DNA from 3 places in the Streptomyces sp. NPDC090798 genome. Region 2 is predicted to be linked to each of the others. Evidence: riboswitches for the same ligand, from Rfam matches in the RefSeq annotation. Region 2 holds a riboswitch; each other region holds the start of a gene.

Region 1 (6,734 bases), on a different contig from region 2:
CCCTTAGGCGGCACTTATAAACCTGTGAGGCCCGAGGGGGCCCTGTTGACACAGCAGAACCCCCCTTAAACCCCCCGCAGTTGCGCATTCTGTGAAGGGCAATCGTGTCCATATCTCGCCGTACCGCACGTTCCGTGCGAATCCTCGGTGTTGCCTCCGCCACCGCCGCGCTCGCGCTCGGTGCCGCCGGCAACGCCCTTGCTTGCAACATCAGTGAGTTCTCCGCCGAAGCCAAGTGCGATGGCACCAAGGGCATCATCTCCGTCACGGACGTGGATGCCTCCGGCGCCAAGGCGACCGTCTCCGTGTTCCTGGAGTCCAATGGCGCCGACGCGAAGAAGGTCGGCGAGCAGGAAGTCCAGGGCTCGCGCCAAGGCGTCACCATCACCTTCGCCGAGGACTGGAAGCCGAACGCCACGTACCGCGTCCACGTCAAGGCCGGAAACCAGGTCGACGCGGACATCAAGGAGAACGTGACCGCTCCGTCCACGGCCTGCGCGACCGAGTCGCCCTCGCCGTCGGCCTCGGAGACCCCGAAGCCGTCAAAGACCCCGTCCTCGCCCGCCTCCTCGGGGACGCCTTCCGCGAACCCCTCGGAGTCGGAGAGCAGCGCCGCGCCCGCGACGCCGGGCGACAACGCCCCGTCCCCCGCGGCCGGCAGCTCCAACCTCGCCGAGACCGGTGCGAACTCCAACACGCCGATGATCGCCGGTATCGCCGGTGCCCTCGTGGTGGTCGGCGGCGGAGCGGTGTTCTTCGGCATGCGTCGCCGCGGCGCCTCGAAGTCGAGCTGAAACGCACACCGTACGTCTGCGTGAAACGTGTGGCCCGTCCCTCTCGAAGGGGGCGGGCCACACGCCTGTCCGGCTGCGCCCGGCTCGGGCCTGTCCGTTGCTGGCGTGCATGTGGATGCTGCGGCCCCGGGCCGCGAGATTCGCCCGGGCCGCGAGGTTCGCCCGGGCCACGCAGTTCGGCCGCAGCATCGTGCGGCTGTGTCCGCTGCACGAACTCGATGATCCCCAGCCACTCGTCGATCGCGTCCGCGGCCACATCGGGCGCCACCTCGTACGGCGCGCCCCGGCCGCCGGCGTCGCGTCGGCGCGGTGGATCACCAGCTCCCTATGGCGCCGACGGCTCCCCGAGCACGACGATTTCGGCCGCCTCGAACACCACGCCGACCTCGTCGCCGGGCGCGGGCGCCTCCCGCAGCGCGCACGCCGCCTCGATCCGCGGCGCGTTTTCCGGCTTCAGCTGTACGGCGACGTGGGTGCCCCGGAAGGTGCGTGCGGCCACGGTGCAGCGCAGCCCGTCCGCGGGGGCGACCAGCCGTACGCCCGCGGGCCGTACGAGGAGCGTGCCGGGGCCCTGAGCGGTGCCCGCCGGCACCGGGACCTTCCCCCACGGAGTGTCGGCGAGCCGATCGCGCACCCTCGCCGCGACCACGTTGTCGAAGCCGAGGAAACGGGCCACGAACTCGTCCGCCGGGTGCTGCCAGACCTCAAGTGGCGTGCCGGACTGGGCGATCCGCCCCTCGCGCATCACCACGACCCGGTCGGCGAGCGCGAAGGCCTCGCCCTGGTCGTGGGTGACGGCGAGCACGGTCGTACCCAACTCGCCGAAAAGCTGCCGGAGTTCGACGACGAGCCGCTCCCGCAGCGAGCGGTCCAGCTGACCGAGCGGCTCGTCGAGCATCAGCAGCCGGGGGCGCGGGGCGAGCGCGCGGGCCAGCGCGACCCGCTGCTGCTCACCACCGGAGAGGGCGGCGACGGCGCGCGCCCGGGCCCCGGGCAGCCCCACCAGCTCCAGCAGTTCCTCGACCCGTGCGCTCTGTCGGCCCTTCGACGCGCCGTGCATCCGCAGCCCGAAGGCGACATTGCCGCCCACGTCCCGCTGCGGGAAGAGCTGATGATCCTGGAACATGAGGCCGACGCCCCGCTTGTGCGCGGGGACCCCGGCCTGGTCGCGTCCCGCCAGGAGCACGCGGCCCGCGTCGAGCGACTGCAGTCCGGCCACCGCCCGCAGCAGCGTGGACTTGCCGCTGCCGCTCGGTCCGAGCACACACACGATCTCGTGCTCGGCGACGTCGAGGCCGACGGCGTCGAGCACCGGCCGACCGCCGAAGCGTACGGTCGCGGCCTCGACCCTCAGCAGGGCGTTCCGCCCCCGGGGACGCTCCGTCGGCGTCCGCTCCCGCGCCTTCTGCCTCTCCTGCGCCTCCTGCGTCTCCTGCACCGCTCCTGTCGCTCCTGTCGCCTCTGTCGCCTCTGTCGTTTGCTTCGCGGGCCGCGCCATCAGAACTCCCCCGTCCGGTCGGTGCGGATGCGCTCCAACAGCAACAGGGCCACCGCGCACACCACCATCAAGATCGTCGAAAGGGCCATCGCCTGGCCGTAGTTGAGGTCACCCGCACGCCCGAGCAACCGGGCCACGGCGACCGGCAGGGTCGGGTTGTCGGGCCGCGCGATGAAGACCGTCGCCCCGAACTCGCCCAGCGACACGGCGAAGGCGAACCCCGCCGCGATCAGCAGCGCCCGCCGCACCATCGGCAGGTCGACCTCCCGCCACACCCGCCAGGGCGACGCTCCGAGAACGGCGGCGGCCTCCCGGAGCCGTCCGTCCACCGCCCGCAGCACCGGCAGCATGGTGCGTACGACGAAGGGGACGCCCACCAGTGCCTGCGCGAGCGGCACCAGGATCCAGGAGGAGCGCAGGTCCAGCGGCGGTTCGTCGAGCGCGATCAGGAAGCCGAACCCGACGGTCACGGCGGACACGCCGAGCGGCAGCATCAGCAGCGCGTCGAAACCCCTTACGAGACGCCCGGTCCGCCTAGTGAGCGCGGTGGCCGCCAGACCGCCGATCACGACGGCGATGGCCGTGGCGGCGAGCGCGTACTCCAGCGAGTTGCCGATCGCCGCGATCGGCGCCACCAGGAAGACGCCGCTGTCGGACGAGGTCAACGCCTTGTAGTACGCGAATCCGTAGCCGCCGGGTGCGTCCAGGGACCGCTGGACCAGCACCCCGAGCGGCAGGACGAGGAGAACGAGGATGCTCGCCAGGACCCCGCCCAGCAGCGCCCACTGACCGGCCCCGCGGGGTCGGCGCGCGGTCGTCTCCGGAGCCACCAGACGCAGGGCGGTCTCCCGGCGGCGTACGGTCCAGGCGTGCACGGCGAGGATCGCGCCGACCGCGACGAACTGGACGATCGTCAGCACCGCCGCGGTCGCGAGGTCGAAGATCTCCGAGGTCTGCCGGTAGATCTCGACCTCGAGGGTGGAGAAGGTCGGGCCGCCGAGGATCTGCACCACACCGAACGAGGTGAAGGTGAAGAGGAAGACCATCAGCGCGGCGGCGGCCACGGCCGGGCTCAGCGCCGGCAGCGTCACCTTGCGCCAGGCCGCGAAGCGGGAGGCACCCAGCATCCGCGCGGCCTCCTCCTGACGCGGGTCGAGCTGCGACCAGAGCCCGCCGACGGTCCGTACGACCACCGCGTAGTTGAAGAAGACGTGCGCGAGCAGAATCGCCCAGACGGTGGTGTCCAGCCGTACGCCCCACAGCTGGTCGAGGAGTCCGCCCCGGCCCACCAGGGCCAGGAACGCCGTACCGACCACGACCGTCGGCAGTACGAACGGGACGGTCACCAGCGCCCGCAGCACCTGCTTGCCCCTGAAATCGAAGCGTGCGAAGACATACGCGCCGGGGAGCGCGATCAGCAGCGTGAGCACCGTGGAGGCGAGCGCCTGCCAGGTGGTGAACCACAGGACGTGCCGGATGTCGGACTGCGCGAGCACCTCACCGATCCGTCCGAACCGCCAGGCCCCGTCGGTCTTGAGGCCGCGGGCGACGATCGCGGCGACGGGGTAGGCGAAGAAGACGGCGAAGAACGCGACGGGCAGGGCCATCAGCCCGATCCGCGTCGCGCTCTCCTTGCGGCTCCTTCGAGGCGCTACTTCAGTACGAGCGAGGTCCACGACTTGACCCACCGGTCACGATTGTCAGCGATCTTGGCGGGGGCCAGGGTCTCGGGGTGCTCGGCCTGCGGGCCGAACTTCACGAACACCTGGGGCACCTCGGCGGTCTCACGGACCGGGTACACGAACATGTTCAGCGGCATGTCCTCCTGGAACCTGAAGCTGATGAGGAAGTCGAGGAGCGCCTTGCCGCCCTTGGTGTTCTTCGCGTTGCTCAGCAGCCCCGCGTACTCGACCTGGCGGAAGCAGGTGCCGCTCGCGACCCCGGTCGGCGCGGTCTTCGGCTGGGGGTCGGCGTAGATCACCTCGGCGGGCGGGGAGGAGGCGTACGAGACGACCAGCGGCCGGTCGGCCTTGGCCTTCTTCCCGCCCGCGGACCCGGAGAATTCGTCGTTGTAGGCCTGCTCCCAGCCGTCGACCACCTTCACGCCGTTGGCCTTGAGCTTCTTCCAGTAGTCCTGCCAGCCCTCGTCGCCGTACTTCGCGGCGGTCCCGAGCAGGAAGCCGAGGCCGGGCGAGGACGTGGACGCGTTCTCGGTGACGAGGAGGCTCTTGTACGCGGGCTTGATCAGGTCGTCGAAGGAGCTCGGCGGGGCCAGCTTGTGCTCGCTGAAGTAGGCCTTGTCGTAGTTGACACAGATGTCACCGGAGTCGATGGGCGTGACCCGGTGCTTGTCCTGGTCGATCCGGTACTGCTGGACTATCTGGTCGGAGCCCTTGGCCTCGTACGGCTGGAACAGCCCGTTGTCGAGCGCACGGGACAGCAGGGTGTTGTCGACGCCGAAGAAGACGTCGCCCTGCGGATTGTCCTTGGTGAGGATGGCCTTGTTGACGGCCTGCCCGGCGTCGCCGTCCTTGAGGACCCTGACCTTGTAACCGGACTGCTTCTCGAAGTCCCGCAGCACGCTCTTCGACACGGCCCACGAGTTGTGGCTGACGAGCGTGACGGTCTTGGAGTCCCCGGCGCCGCCGCTGTCGGAGGACCCGCACGCGGACAGCGTGACGAGGCCCAGCCCGATGACGAAGGCCGTGGTCGTCCTCTTGGTTATCACTGAATTCCTCCTGGGATGACCAGGAAGAGACGCGGCCCTGCCCGGGATCCTCGGAAGGTTCCCGGGCAGGGCGCAACAGCTTGAGTGATGCCCGAACTTCCTACCCAGAATGACCTGGGCAAGGTTCAGAGGGTCTGCGGCCCACCGGTGCTCCGGCTACCGCACTCTCAGCGCTGTGGCGCTCCCCTGTCGGAATATGAAGATGTCGGAATATGAAACTGCAACTGCTAACCGCACTGACTGACAGTGTCCGGGCACTGGCCGACGCTGGCCGGAGTTGACCCGCGCTGACCGGCGCCGGCTGAAAAGGCACTGCCAGGCACTGCCGCCGATCAGACTATCGCTCGGTCGCGGCCAGCTGTCCGCATGCCCCGTCGATCTCCTGGCCCCGGGTGTCGCGGACGGTCACCGGCACCCCGTGAGCCGCGATCGCCTCGACGAACGCCTTCTCGTCCTCGGGCCGCGAGGCGGTCCACTTCGAACCCGGCGTCGGGTTCAGCGGGATGAGGTTGACGTGCACGGGCTTGCCCCTGAGCAGCCGCCCGAGCCGGTCACCACGCCATGCCTGGTCGTTGATGTCCCGGATGAGGGCGTACTCGATGGACAGGCGGCGCCCGGACTTGGCCGCGTACTCCCAGCCGGCGTCCAGCACCTCGCGCACCTTCCACCGCGTGTTGACGGGGACGAGGGTGTCGCGCAGTTCGTCGTCAGGGGCGTGCAGCGAGATGGCGAGGCGGCACTTGAAGCCCTCGTCGGAGAACCGGTGGATGGCGGGCACCAGCCCGACCGTCGACACGGTGATCCCGCGCTGCGAGAGCCCGAGCCCGTCCGGCTCGGGGTCGGTGAGCGCGCGGATGGCGCCCACGACCCGCTTGTAGTTGGCGAGCGGCTCGCCCATGCCCATGAAGACGATGTTGCTCAGCCGCGCCGGGCCGCCCGGGATCTCGCCGTCCCGCAGGGCCCGCATCCCGTCCACGATCTGGTGCACGATCTCGCCCGTGGACAGGTTCCGGTCCAGCCCGGCCTGTCCGGTGGCGCAGAACGGGCAGTTCATCCCGCAGCCCGCCTGCGAGCTGATGCACATGGTCACCCGGTCCGGGTAGCGCATCAGCACGGACTCGACGAGCGTGCCGTCGAACAGGCGCCATAGGGTCTTGCGGGTGGTGTCCTGGTCGGTCGACAGATGCCGCACGACCGTCATCAGCTCGGGAAGCAGCGCCTCCTGGAGCTTGCCGCGCGCGGCGGCCGGGATGTCCGTCCACTCCGCGGGGTCGTGCGCGTACCGCGCGAAGTAGTGCTGCGAGAGCTGCTTGGCGCGAAACGGCTTCTCACCGATCGCGGCAACCGCCTCCTTACGCTCGGCGGGCGTGAGGTCGGCGAGGTGCCGCGGCGGCTTCTTGGCTCCGCGGGGGGCGACGAATGTGAGTTCTCCGGGCTTAGGCATGGCTGTACCAGTGTCGCAGATCGATTGGTGTGACCCGCGGCCCTGGTTTCGGGGGTGATCGTCGACGGTCCGGCTGGCGTCCGGCGCTGGGTCGGGGCGGCCGGTTTATTGGGCCATTTGCGGGTATTTGAGTGATATGAGCACTGCATTGATGTACTTGGCGGAGCCCAGCGGTCTGTTCAGCGTCGCGCTGTTCGTGATCGCGGTGGCCCTCATCGCGCTCCTGGCCGGCAGCTTCTGGCTGAACTGCCGCATGCGGTCCCGCGCACC
Region 2 (6,734 bases):
CCACCGGGTGGGTCTTCGGCGCGGTCACGGCGGCCGCGATCCTGGTCGCCGGGGCCGGGCTTTTGCTGACCGCCCTGCGCAACGGCTCGTCCTCGCTCCAGGCCGGAGCGCCCGGCGAGCTCAACGCGGAGGTGGCCCGGGCCAGGGAAGCCTGGCGCGAGGCCCTGCTGGAACGCGGCATCATGCCGTTCCTCCGGGAGGCCCTCGCCGATCCTGGCTCGGCGGCACTGACCCGTCCGTCACCGACGCCGACCACCGGCCGCATGCCGCACCTCGGCTACAACCGGCCGGGCTTCAGCAGCCCCGACGGCGGCCCCGCTGCGGGTCCGCGCCCGAGCTTCACCAGCCCGGACTTCACGAGCCCGGACTTCGGGGGGCCCGAGCACCAGCCGGAGTGACACCCGGCGGGCCGACACCGGGGTGACGGGAACGAGGGCCTGCGCCGATACGGCGCGGGCCCTTTGCCGCTGGCCGCCCCTTCACCGGAGCCCGCCCCGCTCGTCCCGCTCGTCCGGTCCCCGGCGCGCACCGTCAGATGATGCCGAGCCCCCGGGCCGCCGTCATCCAGGCCGGGAACTGCGAAAGCAGCCGGTCGTACAACTCCGGGTCCGGTACGCCGCTGATGTCGTCCACCGCGAAGAACCCCACGTTGTCGACGCGCCGACCGGGCAGCGTGTCGAACCGCTCCAGCACGCCGTAGTTCGACCGCCCCAGGCCCACGAACTGCCAGAAGATCGGCTCCTCCACCGCGTCCCTCAGCTCCTGCTCGATCTCCTTGTTCCGATAGACACCTCCGTCGGAGAAGAACAACACCAGCGTGGGATCGACAGCCGGGTTCTCTCGTACATACGTACGCACCTCGGCGATCGCCTTCTGCTCCTCGTTCTGGATACCGACCGCCCGCATGTCCACCTGCCCCGGCAGCAGACCCTTGCGCTGCTTCTTGCTCCGCCGGAACAGGCTCAGCTCACCGACCCGGACATGGAGTTCCAGCCACTCGGGCAGCTCGCCGAGACTCAGGTCCGGCAACCGGGCGGCTTGGGAGGCGAACGTCCACGCCTGCATCACCCCGTCGTCGTCCAGCTGCGCCGCCACCGCGGCCATCCGCTCCACCACATCGGCCACGACGCCCTTCGAGTAAAGGAACGACATGGAACCGGAGGCGTCGAGGATCAGCACGACGCGCGCCGTGACCCCTTCCGCACCGTGCTTCCGCAGGCTGACCGCCACCTGCTCCTTGCGCAACGAGAGCCGCTTGCGCATGTCCACGGGCAATCGTTCCTCGCCCTTGCTGAGACGCGAGGAGGAAGCCGGGGGCGTCGGGGGTGTTGGGGGTGCCGGGGGTGCCGGGGGTGTTGGCGGGGCGACCGCAGCGGAGGAAGCAGCCGTCCTCGAGCCCGTCGGCGGGAGCACGGGCGACACCGCCGCCGTGCCCCCGGGCGAAACCGCCGGCTCCGCCCCGGACGCACCGGCCGCGTCGGACTCCACGCTGATACCGAAATCGGTGGCGAGACCGGCCAGCCCGGACGCATACCCCTGTCCGACCGCCCGGAACTTCCACTGGCCTCCCCGCAGGTACAGCTCACCCCCGATGAATGCCGTCTCCGTCGTGGCCTCCATCTCGAAGCGCGCGAACTCCCGCTGGGTCTCGGCATCGAGCAGCCGCAGCGTCAGTCCGGACAGCTCACCGAAGGTGCCGCCGTCGGCCGAGGCGCACAGGACGACCCGCTCGATCTCCGGTTCCAGGGCACGCAGATCCACCTCGACGGTGTCCGTCGTGGCAGCGCCGTCCCGCTGCTTCCCGAGATGCCGTACGGCGCCTGAGGCGTGCTGCGGCTGGTTGTAGAAGACGAAGTCCCCGTCGTCCCGCACGCGTCCGCCCGGGCCGAGCAGCAGCGCCGAGGCATCGGCGTCCGGCGCACCGGTCCCTCCTCTCCAGCCGAGCACGGCCCGCACCGCCCCGGCGGCGACGGGAAGGTTGGCGCCCTTGCTCATGGATGTCGATGTCATGCGCCCAGTCTGCCGAGAGAACCCGGCCCGGGAGCCGTTCGTTGCCTGATGTACGCCGCGAACGGCTCCGGGCACGACCGCGCGTGCGTGCGGCTCAGTCCGCGAGCGGCAGATAGACCCGGTTGCCCGCGGCGGCGAACTCCTTGGACTTCTGCGCCATGCCCTCCTCGATCTCGGCCTTCGTGCCCCCGTGCTCACGGCGGATGTCCTGCGAGATCTTCATGGAGCAGAACTTCGGGCCGCACATGGAACAGAAGTGCGCCGTCTTGGCGGGTTCGGCCGGCAGGGTCTCGTCGTGGAACTCCCGTGCCGTGTCCGGGTCGAGGGCCAGGTTGAACTGGTCCTCCCACCGGAACTCGAAGCGGGCGTCGGACAGCGCGTCGTCCCATTCCTGCGCACCTGGGTGCCCCTTGGCGAGGTCGGCTGCGTGGGCGGCGATCTTGTAGGTGATGACACCGGTCTTGACGTCGTCACGATTGGGCAGGCCCAAGTGCTCCTTGGGCGTGACGTAGCAGAGCATGGCCGTGCCCCACCAGGCGATCATCGCGGCACCGATGCCTGAGGTGATGTGGTCGTACGCCGGCGCGACGTCCGTCGTCAGCGGGCCGAGCGTATAGAACGGAGCTTCATCACAGATCTCCTGCTGAAGGTCGATGTTCTCCTTGATCTTGTGCATCGGGACATGTCCCGGGCCCTCGATCATCGTCTGTACATGAAAACGCTTCGCGATCGTGTTGAGTTCCCCGAGCGTCCTCAACTCCGCGAACTGAGCCGCGTCGTTGGCGTCCGCGATCGACCCGGGCCTCAGCCCGTCGCCGAGCGAGTACGTGACGTCGTACGCCGCGAGGATCTCGCAGAGTTCCTCGAAGTTCTCGTAGAGGAACGATTCCTTGTGGTGCGCGAGGCACCAGGCCGCCATGATCGAGCCGCCGCGCGAGACGATGCCGGTCTTGCGGTTGGCGGTGAGCGGCACGTACGGCAGTCGCACGCCCGCGTGGACCGTCATGTAGTCCACGCCCTGCTCGGCCTGCTCGATGACCGTGTCCTTGTAGATCTCCCAGGTCAGCTCCTCGGCGCGGCCGTCCACCTTCTCCAGAGCCTGGTAGAGCGGCACCGTGCCGATGGGGACGGGGGAGTTGCGCAGGACCCATTCCCGCGTGGTGTGGATATTGCGGCCGGTGGACAGGTCCATGACCGTGTCCGCGCCCCAGCGGGTCGCCCAGGTCATCTTCTCGACCTCCTCCTCGATGGAGGAGGTGACGGCGGAGTTGCCGATGTTGGCGTTGACCTTCACCAGGAACCGCTTGCCGATGATCATCGGCTCGATCTCCGGGTGGTTGACGTTCGCGGGCAGCACGGCGCGACCGGCGGCGATCTCCTCGCGTACAACCTCGGGGTCGACGTTCTCGCGGACCGCCACGAACTCCATCTCGGGCGTGATCTCGCCCCGCCGGGCGTACGCGAGCTGCGTGACCGCCTCTCCGGGACGACCTCGGCGCGGCTGGCGCGGCCGACCCGGGAAGACCGCGTCGAGGTTGCGCAGGCCCCCTCGCGGCGAGGTGTGCTTGATTCCGTCGTCCTCGGGACGGACGGGACGGCCCGCGTACTCCTCGGTGTCACCGCGGGCGATGATCCAGTTCTCGCGCAGTGGCGCGAGGCCCCTGCGTACGTCGGTGTCGACGATCGGATCGGTGTACGGGCCGGAGGTGTCGTACAGCGTGACCGACTGCCCGTTGGTGAGGTGCACTTGACGGACCGGCACCCGCAGATCGGGGCGCGAACCCCCGACGTATCCCTTGTGCCAGCCGATGGACTTCCCGGCCTCCCGCGGCTGTTCGCCCTCGGGCGCGGCAGGCGCCCCGTCCATCTGGCTGGAGGCAGGCGTGCGTACGTCCTTGTTGGTCATGAGACCTACTCCCTACGCCGGCATTACCCGGTAACAGGTTCGGCGGTCGACGCAGCGGATTCCGTCTGCCGACGTCCCTCGTGAAACATCACTCGTTCCACGTGAAACATCGCTAAGACGGAGGTCAGCGCCCTCTCAGCCCGGTGCTCCGAGCTCCCGCGTGTGCAAAGGTGACTCCACGCTAGCGTCATATCTGGCGCGGTGAACAGAGGGCCCTCGCCGTTCTTGCGATGATCGGTCGGTGACCACAACGCAGCAGCCCCCGTTCCCGCCGTCCGAGCCGCCGCGCCGACGCGGTCCCGGAGACGGCTATGGACCGCGCTCCGGAGACGGCCGCGGATACGGGCCGGGCGGTGGCCCCGGTCCCGGTCCAGGGGGCGGGCACGGGCACGGGCCGGGCGAGGGACACGGGCACGGCCCCGGGGACGGACACGGACATGGGTCTGGGTCTGGGGACGGCCCTGGGAATGGAGGTGGGCCGGGGAATGGGCACGGCCCTGGGGACGGGCACGGATCTGGGCACTCGCACAGTCACAGCCATGGGCCCGCCACACCCGTCTCCAAGCATCTGCGCAAGGTCATCGCGGCCATTCTGATCCCCTTCGCCGCCGCGGTCGTTGTGGGTCTCGCGGTGCTCTGGCCCGGTGGCGCCCCTTCCCACGAGCGCACCGGCGTCGGCTTCGACCGGCAGACCCAGCAGGCCACGGTCACCAAGGTCGACAAGGTCAGCTGCAAGTCCGTGAACGCGTCGGGGGAGACCCCGACCGGCGACACGTCCACCGCCGAGGGCTCCTCCGCGCAGCAACAGGCGACGGGCGACTGCAAAAAGGCGACGATCCGGATCGACACCGGCAAGGACAAGGGCCGTACGTTCACGGAGATCATCCAGCCTGACCAGTCACGGCAGTTGCACGAGGGCGAGAAGGTCGTGGCCGCGTACGAGCCCTCCGCGCCCAGGGACCTGCAGTACTCGGTAACCGATGTGAACCGGAAGTTCCCGATGGCGCTGCTCGCCGGGATCTTCGCACTGGCCGTCGTGGTGGTGGGCCGGATGCGCGGTGTCATGGCGCTGGTCGCACTGGCCATCAGCTTCCTGATCCTGACCTTCTTCATCCTGCCCGCGATCCTGCAGGGCTCGAATCCACTGGTCGTGGCCGTGGTCGGGGCGAGCGCCATCATGCTGATCGCGCTCTACATGTGCCACGGCCTCTCGGCCCGTACCTCGGTGGCGGTGCTCGGCACCCTGCTCTCCCTGGTACTGATCGGCATCCTCGGCTCGGAGTTCATCGGCTGGGCGGCGCTGACCGGCAACACGGACGACAACACCGGTCTGATCCACGGCCTGTATCCGTCCATCGACATGAGCGGTCTGCTGCTCGCGGGCGTCATCATCGGTTCGCTCGGTGTGCTCGACGACGTGACGGTGACGCAGACATCGGCGGTCTGGGAGCTGCACGAGGCCAGCCCGACCATGGGCTGGCGCGATCTGTACCGCGCGGGCATCCGGATCGGCCGTGACCACATCGCATCGGTCGTCAACACGCTCGTCCTGGCGTACGCGGGTGCCGCGCTGCCCCTGCTGCTGCTCTTCTCGATCGCGCAGAGCAGTGTGGGTACGGTCGCCAACAGCGAACTGGTCGCCGAAGAGATCGTGCGCACCCTGGTCGGCTCGATCGGCCTGGTCGCCTCGGTGCCGGTGACCACGCTGCTGGCCGCCCTGGTCGTCTCCGCGGACCGCCCGGCAGCCCCGGCCGCCGCCATGGAGCCTGTCGAGAGCAGGACGCCGGCACGCGGCGGGAAAGGCCGTCGCCGCAAGCGCTGAAGCCTCCCCACGCCCGCGTCACCGGTGAGGAAGCGTTACTCCACTTGAGGGGTGCTGGGGGGCTTCAGCCCGCGCTCTGCTCCTCCGCCAGGATGCGGTCCAGCGCCTCGTCGAGATGGGTGTCGAAGTCCGCGAGGGAGCGCTCCTGCCCCAGCGGCACCAGTTTGTCCGTGCGGTCGAGGAAGGCCACGAGCGGCGCGGCCCCGGACCGGAACAGCGCGTGGTCGCCACCCACCTGGAGCCGGATCAGCACCTCGCCGAACGCCTCCGGGTCGGCGGGCGCGATGTGCACATCCCCGTCACCGCACGGCCGTCCCACGCCGTCGATCAGCAACTCCCGCCCGAACGCCCAGGTCACGGGCGCGTCGCCGGGCAAGTGGAAGGTCAGCCGCACGGCGTAGGGATCACAGGTCTCGTATCGCAGCTCCACCGGAATGCGGAAAGAGAGCTCCTCCGAAACGAGGAAGCTCATCATGACCTCTGCCTGTACCGACTCGCGCATCGCCTACCCCGTCGTTTGCCGTCGACTGGCCAGGAATCATCCCCCTGACTCTGCTGAAATATTGCTCAACGTACACAAGAGATCACAAGGAGTGAGTTTTCAGATGCTGATAGAGATCGACAGTGTCCCCAGTAGTCTGCCGATCTCACCTTGCAATTGTCGTGCCGCAGGCAGCAGTCGATCGGCCTGGTGAAGAGGGAGGGAAATGGCCATCGCCGCGGCAGTTGTGCCGACCGTGATGGGAAGTGCCGCGCAGACCGTGCCCAGCGCGTACTCCTGGCGCTCGATGACGGGCTCCATCCGCCCCGTCCGTTCCAGTCGCCGCAGCAGACTGGCGTTGTCGCGCACCGTGTAGGGAGTGATCGACTGCACGGGGTAGCGGTCGAGATGATCCCGGCGGGCCTTCTCGTCGAGCTGGGACAGCAGACACTGGCCGATCGCATGGGCGTGTCCGGTCTCCCGGAAGTCCGCCCACTCCTCCACCGCCGGATTCC
Region 3 (6,734 bases), on a different contig from region 2:
GACCGCGACCGGGCAGCGGTGCACCGACACCCGCCAGGAGTTCATCCTGCTGTCGGACGTGCTCGGCGTCTCGATGCTCGTGGAGACGCTGGGCGGCCACCGCGACCCGGCTGCCACCGAGTCGACGGTCCTCGGCCCCTTCCACCTGACCAGATCGCCGATCCGCGCACTCGGCGCGAACATCGACCTGGTGGGCAGGGGCGAGCCGTGCGTGGTCAGCGGCCGGGTACTGGGCAAGGGCGGCACCCCGCTGCCGGGCGCGGTCCTCGACGTGTGGCAGGCCGACTCCGAGGGCTACTACGACGTACAGCAGCCGGACGTCCAGCCGGCCGGCAACGGGCGGGGACTGTTCACGGCCGACGCCGAGGGCCGCTTCTGGTTCCGCACCTGCCTGCCGAGCCCGTACCCGATCCCCACCGACGGACCGGTCGGCGAGCTGCTGCGCGCCACGGCCCGGCACCCCTACCGCCCCGCCCACATCCACTTCATCGCCTCGGCCGAGGGCCACGCCCCGGTCACCACGCACATCTTCGTCGCGGGCAGCGACTACCTCGACTCCGACGCGGTGTTCGCGGTCAAGAAGAGCCTGGTACAGGACTTCACGGAGACCGACGACCCTTCCCTGGCCGGGGAGTTCGGCGTCCCGAACCCCTTCCGCCACGCCCGCTTCGACCTCGTACTGGAACCGGATTGAGCACCATGACCGACATGAACACCCCGCTCGACTTCTCGTACGAGACCCAGCCCGCGCGGATCGTCTTCCGGCCCGGCGCCGCCGTCACCGCGACCCCCGACGAGGCCGCCCGGCTCGGGCTGCGCAGGGTGCTGGTGGTCTGCGGCAGCAGGGGCGAGGACACGGCGCGCGCGGTCGCGGACGCCCTGGGCGAGGCCTGCGCGGGGCTGCACGCCGAGGCCCGGATGCACGTACCCGCCGAGGTCGCCGACCGGGCCGTCGGGGCGGCGCGCGCGGCCGGCGCCGACGGGTGTGTCGCGGTCGGCGGCGGCTCGGCGATCGGCCTGGGCAAGGCGATCGCGCTGCGCACCGGCCTGCCCCTGATCGCCGTGCCCTCCACCTACTCCGGCTCCGAGATGACCCCGGTCTGGGGACTCACCGAGCACGGCGCCAAGCGCACCGGACGCGACCCCGCCGTCCAGCCCCGCAGCGTCGTCTACGACCCCGAGCTCACCCTCTCGCTCCCCGTCCCCCTCACCGTCACCAGCGGCGTCAACGCGCTCGCCCACGCCGTCGAGGCCCTCTACGCGCCCGACGTCTCGCCCCTCGTCTCGCTCATGGCCGAGGAGGGCGTACGGGCGATGACGCAGGCCCTGCCGATGGTGGCCGCCGCCCCCGGCGACCTCGACGCGCGCGGCCGGGCCCTGTACGGCGCCTGGCTCTGCGGTGCCTGTCTCGGCGCCACCACCATGGGCCTGCACCACAAGCTGTGCCACGTACTCGGCGGCACCTTCGGCCTGCCGCACGCCGAGACGCACACGGTGGTCCTTCCGTACGCCCTCGCCTACAACGCGCCCGCCGCGCCCCGGGCGATCGCCGCGCTCTCGCGCGCCCTGGGCGGCACCGACGACGTCCCCCATGCCCTGCGGACGCTGGCCGGAAGCCTCGGCGCCCCCCGTGGCCTCGCCGAACTCGGCCTCAAGGAGACCGACCTGGCGGTGGCCGCCGAGCAGGCCGCCGCACAGACGTGTCCGAACCCGCGCGAGGTCACCGTGGACGGTGTGCTGGCGCTGCTGACGGCGGCGTACCAGGGCGGGGAGCCGGGCGTCGGCGCGTAAGACGCGGCGCCGTGCGGGCCCCTCCCCCTGGGGCATACCGCGCCGGGCGGGCTATCCTGGCCGCCGAACCGGACACGGGGTGCCCCGCACGAGGGCTGAGATCACACCCGTCGAACCTGAACCAGTTAGGACTGGCGGAGGGATGTCTCATGTCGTTGCCGTATGCCCGTAACGCTCGCGGTGAGGTGGCCGTCGGAGGCCCGCAGGGCGTTTTCGACGGGCGGATGCCCACCGCCCCGGGGGATCTGCACGTCGAGGCGCGCGGAATCGCCCCGGTCCCGGATGACCACCGCTACGGCGGCCCCGGCCGTCTGTTCACCGTGTGGTTCGCCCCCAACCTGACCATGACCGGCGTGTTCACCGGCACCGTCGGCATCGCGCTCGGCCTGGACTTCTCCACCGCGCTCGCCGCCGTCGTGCTGGGCACCCTCCTGGGGGCGGTACCGACCGCGTACCTCGGCACCTGGGGGAGCCAGACCGGCGCCGGACAGCTGCCGCTCGCCCGCCTCGCGTTCGGCCGGGCCGTGGTCGTCCCCGGGGCCCTGCAGTGGCTGTCGTCCATCGCCTGGGACGCCCTGATCGGCCTCTTCGGCGGGGACGCGCTGGCCCAGCTGTGCGGCTGGCCGTTCTGGCTGGGTGTGCTCGTCATGATGGCGGCGCAGGGGGCGCTCGGCGTCCTCGGCTACGAGGCGATCCACCGGCTCCAGACCGTGATGACCTTCGCCCTCGCCGCCGCGTTCGTGGCCCTGACCGTGAAGCTACTGGGCGGCGCCCACACCACTCCCGCCGCCACCGCGCACGGCGCCGAAGGGGCCGCCGCCTTCGTCCTGACCTGCACGATCGCGCTCAGCCTTGCGCTGTCGTGGGCCCCGTACGCGAGCGACTTCAGCCGCTATCTGCCGCGTACGGCGTCCCGCCCCCGCATGTTCTGGTACACCCTGGCGGGCATCAGCGTGTCCTTCGTGGCCGTCCAGGCGCTCGGACTGTGGGGTGCGGCCGTCTTCACCGACCAGACCGCCCGCGGCGTCGACACCCTGCTCGGCGGCGGCGCCCTCGGCGCGTTCGGCCTGCTCGCGGTGGCGCTCGCCGCGCTGAGCAGCAACGCCATGAACGACTACAGCGGCTCGCTCGCCCTGCAGACCATGGGCGTACGGCTGCCACGCCCGGCCGCCGCCGCGCTGGCCGCCGTCCTCGGCTTCCCGCTCGTGCTGTGGATGCACGCCGCCGACACCACGGCCCGCTTCCAGAACGTCCTGCTGTTCGTCGGCTACTGGATTCCCGGGTTCGTCGCGATCGTCGCCGTCGACTGGCTCGCCCGGGCCAGGGCCCGCGGCGGCGCACCCGTCGACCTGGCCGCCGAGAGCGCCCGCCCGCGTCCGTGGTGGCCCGCGCTCGTGGCGTTCGCCGCCGCCTTCGCCGCCGCGGTGCCGTTCATGAGCACCAGCCTGTACGTCGGCCCGGTCGCGCATGCCCTGCACGGCGCCGACACCGCCTACGGCGTGGCGTTCGTGGCGGCCCTGCTGGTCTACGCCCCGCTGCGCCTGCGCCGCTGACCCCGCCCCCCTCTCACCCCCTTCGTACGGAGTGACACCCACCATGCCCGCGAACACGCCGACCGCCCCGCCCCGCGTCCTGACCATCGCCGGATCGGACTCCGGGGGCGGCGCCGGCATCCAGGCCGACCTGAAGACCATGCTCGCGCTGGGCGCGCACGGGATGAGCGTGCTCACCGCCGTCACCGCGCAGAACTCCCTCGGCGTACAGGGAGCCTGGGAGCTTCCCGCCGAGGCGGTGCGCGCGCAGTACCGCAGCGTCGTGGACGACATCGGTGTGCAGGCCGTGAAGACCGGCATGCTCGCCTCGCCCCTGCTCGTCGAGACCGTCGCCGAACTGCTCTCGGACGTCGGCGCGCCCGTGGTGGTGGACCCGGTGAGCGTCTCCAAGCACGGCGACCGACTGCTGGCGGACGACGCGCTGGACGCCGTACGGACCGCCCTGCTGCCCCTCGCGACGGTGGCCACCCCGAATCTCGACGAGACCGCCGAGCTGACCGGAATCAAGGCCACCGGTGAGCGGGACATGTACCGGGCCGCGGAACAACTGCTGTCGTACGGGCCCCGCTGGGTCCTGGTGAAGGGCGGCCATCTGCCCGGCGAGGCCGTCGACCTGCTGACCGACGGCACCGAACAGCACTGGTTCCGGGCCCCGCGCCACGACAACCGCCATACGCACGGCACCGGTTGCACCCTGGCCTCGGCCATCGCGGTGGGGCTGGCGCAGGGCCGGCCGGTGCCGGAGGCGGTGCGGCTGGCGAAGGAGTACGTCACCGGCGCGATCGCGGCGGGATTCGCCCTGGGCTCGGGCCTCGGACCGGTCGACCACGGCTGGCGGACGCGCGCCTGAACGCCGCGGGTTCGTCCGCAAGAACGGTGAGACAGGTAAGGCCGTCGGACGTCAGCCGGTCGGTGTGATCGTTGCCTTCAGGACATCCGCCAAGGCCGTGGTGGGTCGGCCGAGCAGGCGGCCCAGCGCGGGGTCGGCCGGGGCGAACTGTCCCTGTCGGCTCGCGGTGAACAGGCCGAGGAGCAGGTCGGCGCCGGCCTCCGGCAGACCGCGGGCGAGCAGGCCCGAGCGGTAGTCGGCGTCGGACACGACCACCCGTCGGACTTCGCGACCCGTGAGCCGTGTGGCGATCGCCGCGATGTCCGCCAGGTCGAGCGCTTCGGGGCCGGTGAGCGCGGGTGTCGTCCCGTCGAGGCCCTCGCCGGTGAGCGCGAGCGCCGTCGCCTCGGCGAGGTCGGCGTGGGCCGTCCAGGCGACCGGTCCGTCCTCCGGCGCGGCCAGCTCGCCCGTCTCGAGCGCGTGGCCCAGCAGCATCACGGCTGAGGAGGCGTAGAAGCCATTGCGCAGCGAGGTGAAGGGGACCCCGGACTGCCGGAGCGCCGCCTCGGTGGCGGCGTGGTCGCGCATCGGAGCGAAGGGAGAGGACGGGTTGGAGCCCATGTGGCTGGTGTAGAGGATGCGCTTGGCTCCGGCCGCCGCCGCGGCCTCGATGGCGGTGCGGTGGTGGTGGACGGCATCCGCGCCGGTGCTGTCCGTGGACACGACGAGGACCTGCTGGGCGCCCTCGAAGGCGTCCGCGAGGCTCGCGGGGTCGCCGAAGTCGCCGTGGCGGACGCGCACGCCCCGGTCTTCGAGCTCTCGTGCCTTCTCCGGGTCGCGCACACTGACGCCGATCCGCTCGGAGGGGAGGCGCTCCAGCAGCCGCTCGGTGACCAGCCGGCCGAGTCCGCCGTTCGCTCCGGTGACGATGATCATGACAACCTCTTCCTGTTTCCGTCGATAACGCACAGAAGGTATCACTGGAAATTCTCATCGGTAACAGGATTCTGTTATCGTCGGAATCATGGAGAGCGAGGACGTCACCGCGGCGGACGGGCATCGTGAACGCATCGTCGCGGCCGCCGCCCGGCTGCTGGCCGAAGGCGGGCCGGACGCGGTCTCGACCCGGGCGGTGAGCGCCGCGGCGGGCGTGCAGCCGCCGGTCATCTACCGGGTCTTCGGCGACAAGGAGGGCCTGCTCGACGCGGTCGTCGCCCACGGCTTCACCGCGTACCTGACCAGCAAGACCGCCCGGAAACCCACCGATGACCCGGTCGAGGACCTTCGCGCCGGCTGGGATCTGCACGTCGGCCTCGGCCTGGCCAACCCGGCGCTGTACACCCTGATGTACGGCCGGTACCGCCCAGGAACACCCTCGCCCGCGGCGCTCGCCGCCTTCGAGATCCTCGCCGAGCACATCCGGCGCATCGCCGAGGCGGGCCGGCTGCGCGTCCCCGAGGACCGCGCCGCGGACCTCGTCCACGCGGCCGGCTGCGGTACGACGCTCACGCTCATCGCCACCCCCGAAGACCGCCGCGACCCGGAGCTGTCCCGCACCGCCCGTGAGGCCGTCGTCGCGGCGATCGCCACGGACGCCCCCGCCGCGCCCGCACCCGGGCCCGTCGCGGCCGCCGTCACCCTCCGGGCCGTACTCCCGCGGACCGCCGCCCTGACGGCGCCGGAACGCGGCCTCATGGAGGAGTGGCTCAACCGAATCGCCGACTCGGGCTGAGACCGGCTCGGGCTGAGCGCGGTTCGGCCCGAGGGTGGCTCGGTTGGGCGGGGCCGGCCGCCCTCGTGCCTACGCGGAATCGGGTAGGACGGCCCACCGCATCCGAGTACGCGTACTCATGGTCGATTTCCTTGCCTCGCACAGGCTGGTCCCACAAGCCGTCCAAAGGGAGCCACCGTGCGTATGACAAGCCGAGTTCACCGCCCGTCGTCCGTGATCAGCAGGAGCCCGGCGCGGTCCGCCCTGGGCCTCACGCTGGCCTGCGTGACCCTCGCGATGCTGACCGGCTGCTCCGCCGAGGACGCGAGCTGCGGCGGTGGCGAGTATCCGGTCATGGCGGTGGGCGGCACCGGCAGCGCCTGCGTGTCCAACGGTGACGAGCCGCCGAAGGGGTACGTCCGCTATCCCGAAGGGAAAGTCCCCCAGCACGTCGGCGACAAGTGGGACACCTACTGGAGCACCCACACCATCGACGAGAACGGCAAGATCATCAAGGCTCCCGACGCCGGGTAGGGGCCGCCGGCTGCTCGGCGATGCCTGGCCGCTCTCTGGCAGAAGTCATCACTCATCGCTGGACGTCACGCGAGTGTCGGGTGGTCGTGCGCCGGAAATCGAACACGTGATTGAATTCGGGGTATGACGTACCCACACTTCCAGGGCCGGGATGCAGGCCGGGACCGGAGAGGCGAGGCTGGATCCATGTCCGAACCGTTGCCTGTCATCGTGGCTCCACCGAGTGACACCGGTGGCCGCCGAGTCCGAGTGCACGGCGAGAACCTCGGGTTGGCCTACAACCTGGAGGACCTGTCCGAATTCCTGCGACGCGCGG

What was found. Region 2 has a riboswitch for thiamine pyrophosphate ahead of thiC (phosphomethylpyrimidine synthase ThiC). Riboswitches for the same ligand answer to the same signal wherever they lie in the genome.
Region 1: linked by a shared signal. The riboswitch ahead of ACIQTP_RS21610 (thiamine ABC transporter substrate binding subunit) and the one ahead of thiC (phosphomethylpyrimidine synthase ThiC) in region 2 are both predicted to bind thiamine pyrophosphate.
Region 3: linked by a shared signal. The riboswitch ahead of ACIQTP_RS05860 (purine-cytosine permease family protein) and the one ahead of thiC (phosphomethylpyrimidine synthase ThiC) in region 2 are both predicted to bind thiamine pyrophosphate.

What each region holds. Positions count from the first base shown of each region.
Region 1 is NZ_JBIVXA010000009.1:254,032-260,765, reverse strand. Features, by position in the region: gene ACIQTP_RS21630 (LAETG motif-containing sortase-dependent surface protein) at 105-794, shown strand; partial or broken gene ACIQTP_RS21625 (hypothetical protein) at 955-1,136, opposite strand; gene ACIQTP_RS21620 (ABC transporter ATP-binding protein) at 1,120-2,151, opposite strand; gene ACIQTP_RS21615 (ABC transporter permease) at 2,292-3,968, opposite strand; gene ACIQTP_RS21610 (thiamine ABC transporter substrate binding subunit) at 3,944-5,017, opposite strand; TPP riboswitch at 5,100-5,218, opposite strand; gene rlmN (23S rRNA (adenine(2503)-C(2))-methyltransferase RlmN) at 5,358-6,464, opposite strand; gene ACIQTP_RS21600 (DUF6479 family protein) at 6,601-6,734, shown strand, end outside.
Region 2 is NZ_JBIVXA010000015.1:96,903-103,636, forward strand. Features, by position in the region: gene ACIQTP_RS29695 (hypothetical protein) at 1-398, shown strand, start outside; gene ACIQTP_RS29700 (VWA domain-containing protein) at 532-2,010, opposite strand; gene thiC (phosphomethylpyrimidine synthase ThiC) at 2,105-3,916, opposite strand; TPP riboswitch at 3,909-4,086, opposite strand; gene ACIQTP_RS29710 (YibE/F family protein) at 4,158-5,738, shown strand; gene ACIQTP_RS29715 (SsgA family sporulation/cell division regulator) at 5,803-6,240, opposite strand; gene ACIQTP_RS29720 (IclR family transcriptional regulator) at 6,340-6,734, opposite strand, start outside.
Region 3 is NZ_JBIVXA010000002.1:365,602-372,335, reverse strand. Features, by position in the region: gene ACIQTP_RS05870 (intradiol ring-cleavage dioxygenase) at 1-694, shown strand, start outside; gene ACIQTP_RS05865 (maleylacetate reductase) at 709-1,791, shown strand; TPP riboswitch at 1,857-1,951, shown strand; gene ACIQTP_RS05860 (purine-cytosine permease family protein) at 1,941-3,344, shown strand; gene thiD (bifunctional hydroxymethylpyrimidine kinase/phosphomethylpyrimidine kinase) at 3,388-4,194, shown strand; gene ACIQTP_RS05850 (SDR family oxidoreductase) at 4,246-5,109, opposite strand; gene ACIQTP_RS05845 (TetR/AcrR family transcriptional regulator) at 5,198-5,905, shown strand; gene ACIQTP_RS05840 (SCO0607 family lipoprotein) at 6,089-6,418, shown strand; gene ACIQTP_RS05835 (hypothetical protein) at 6,605-6,734, shown strand, end outside.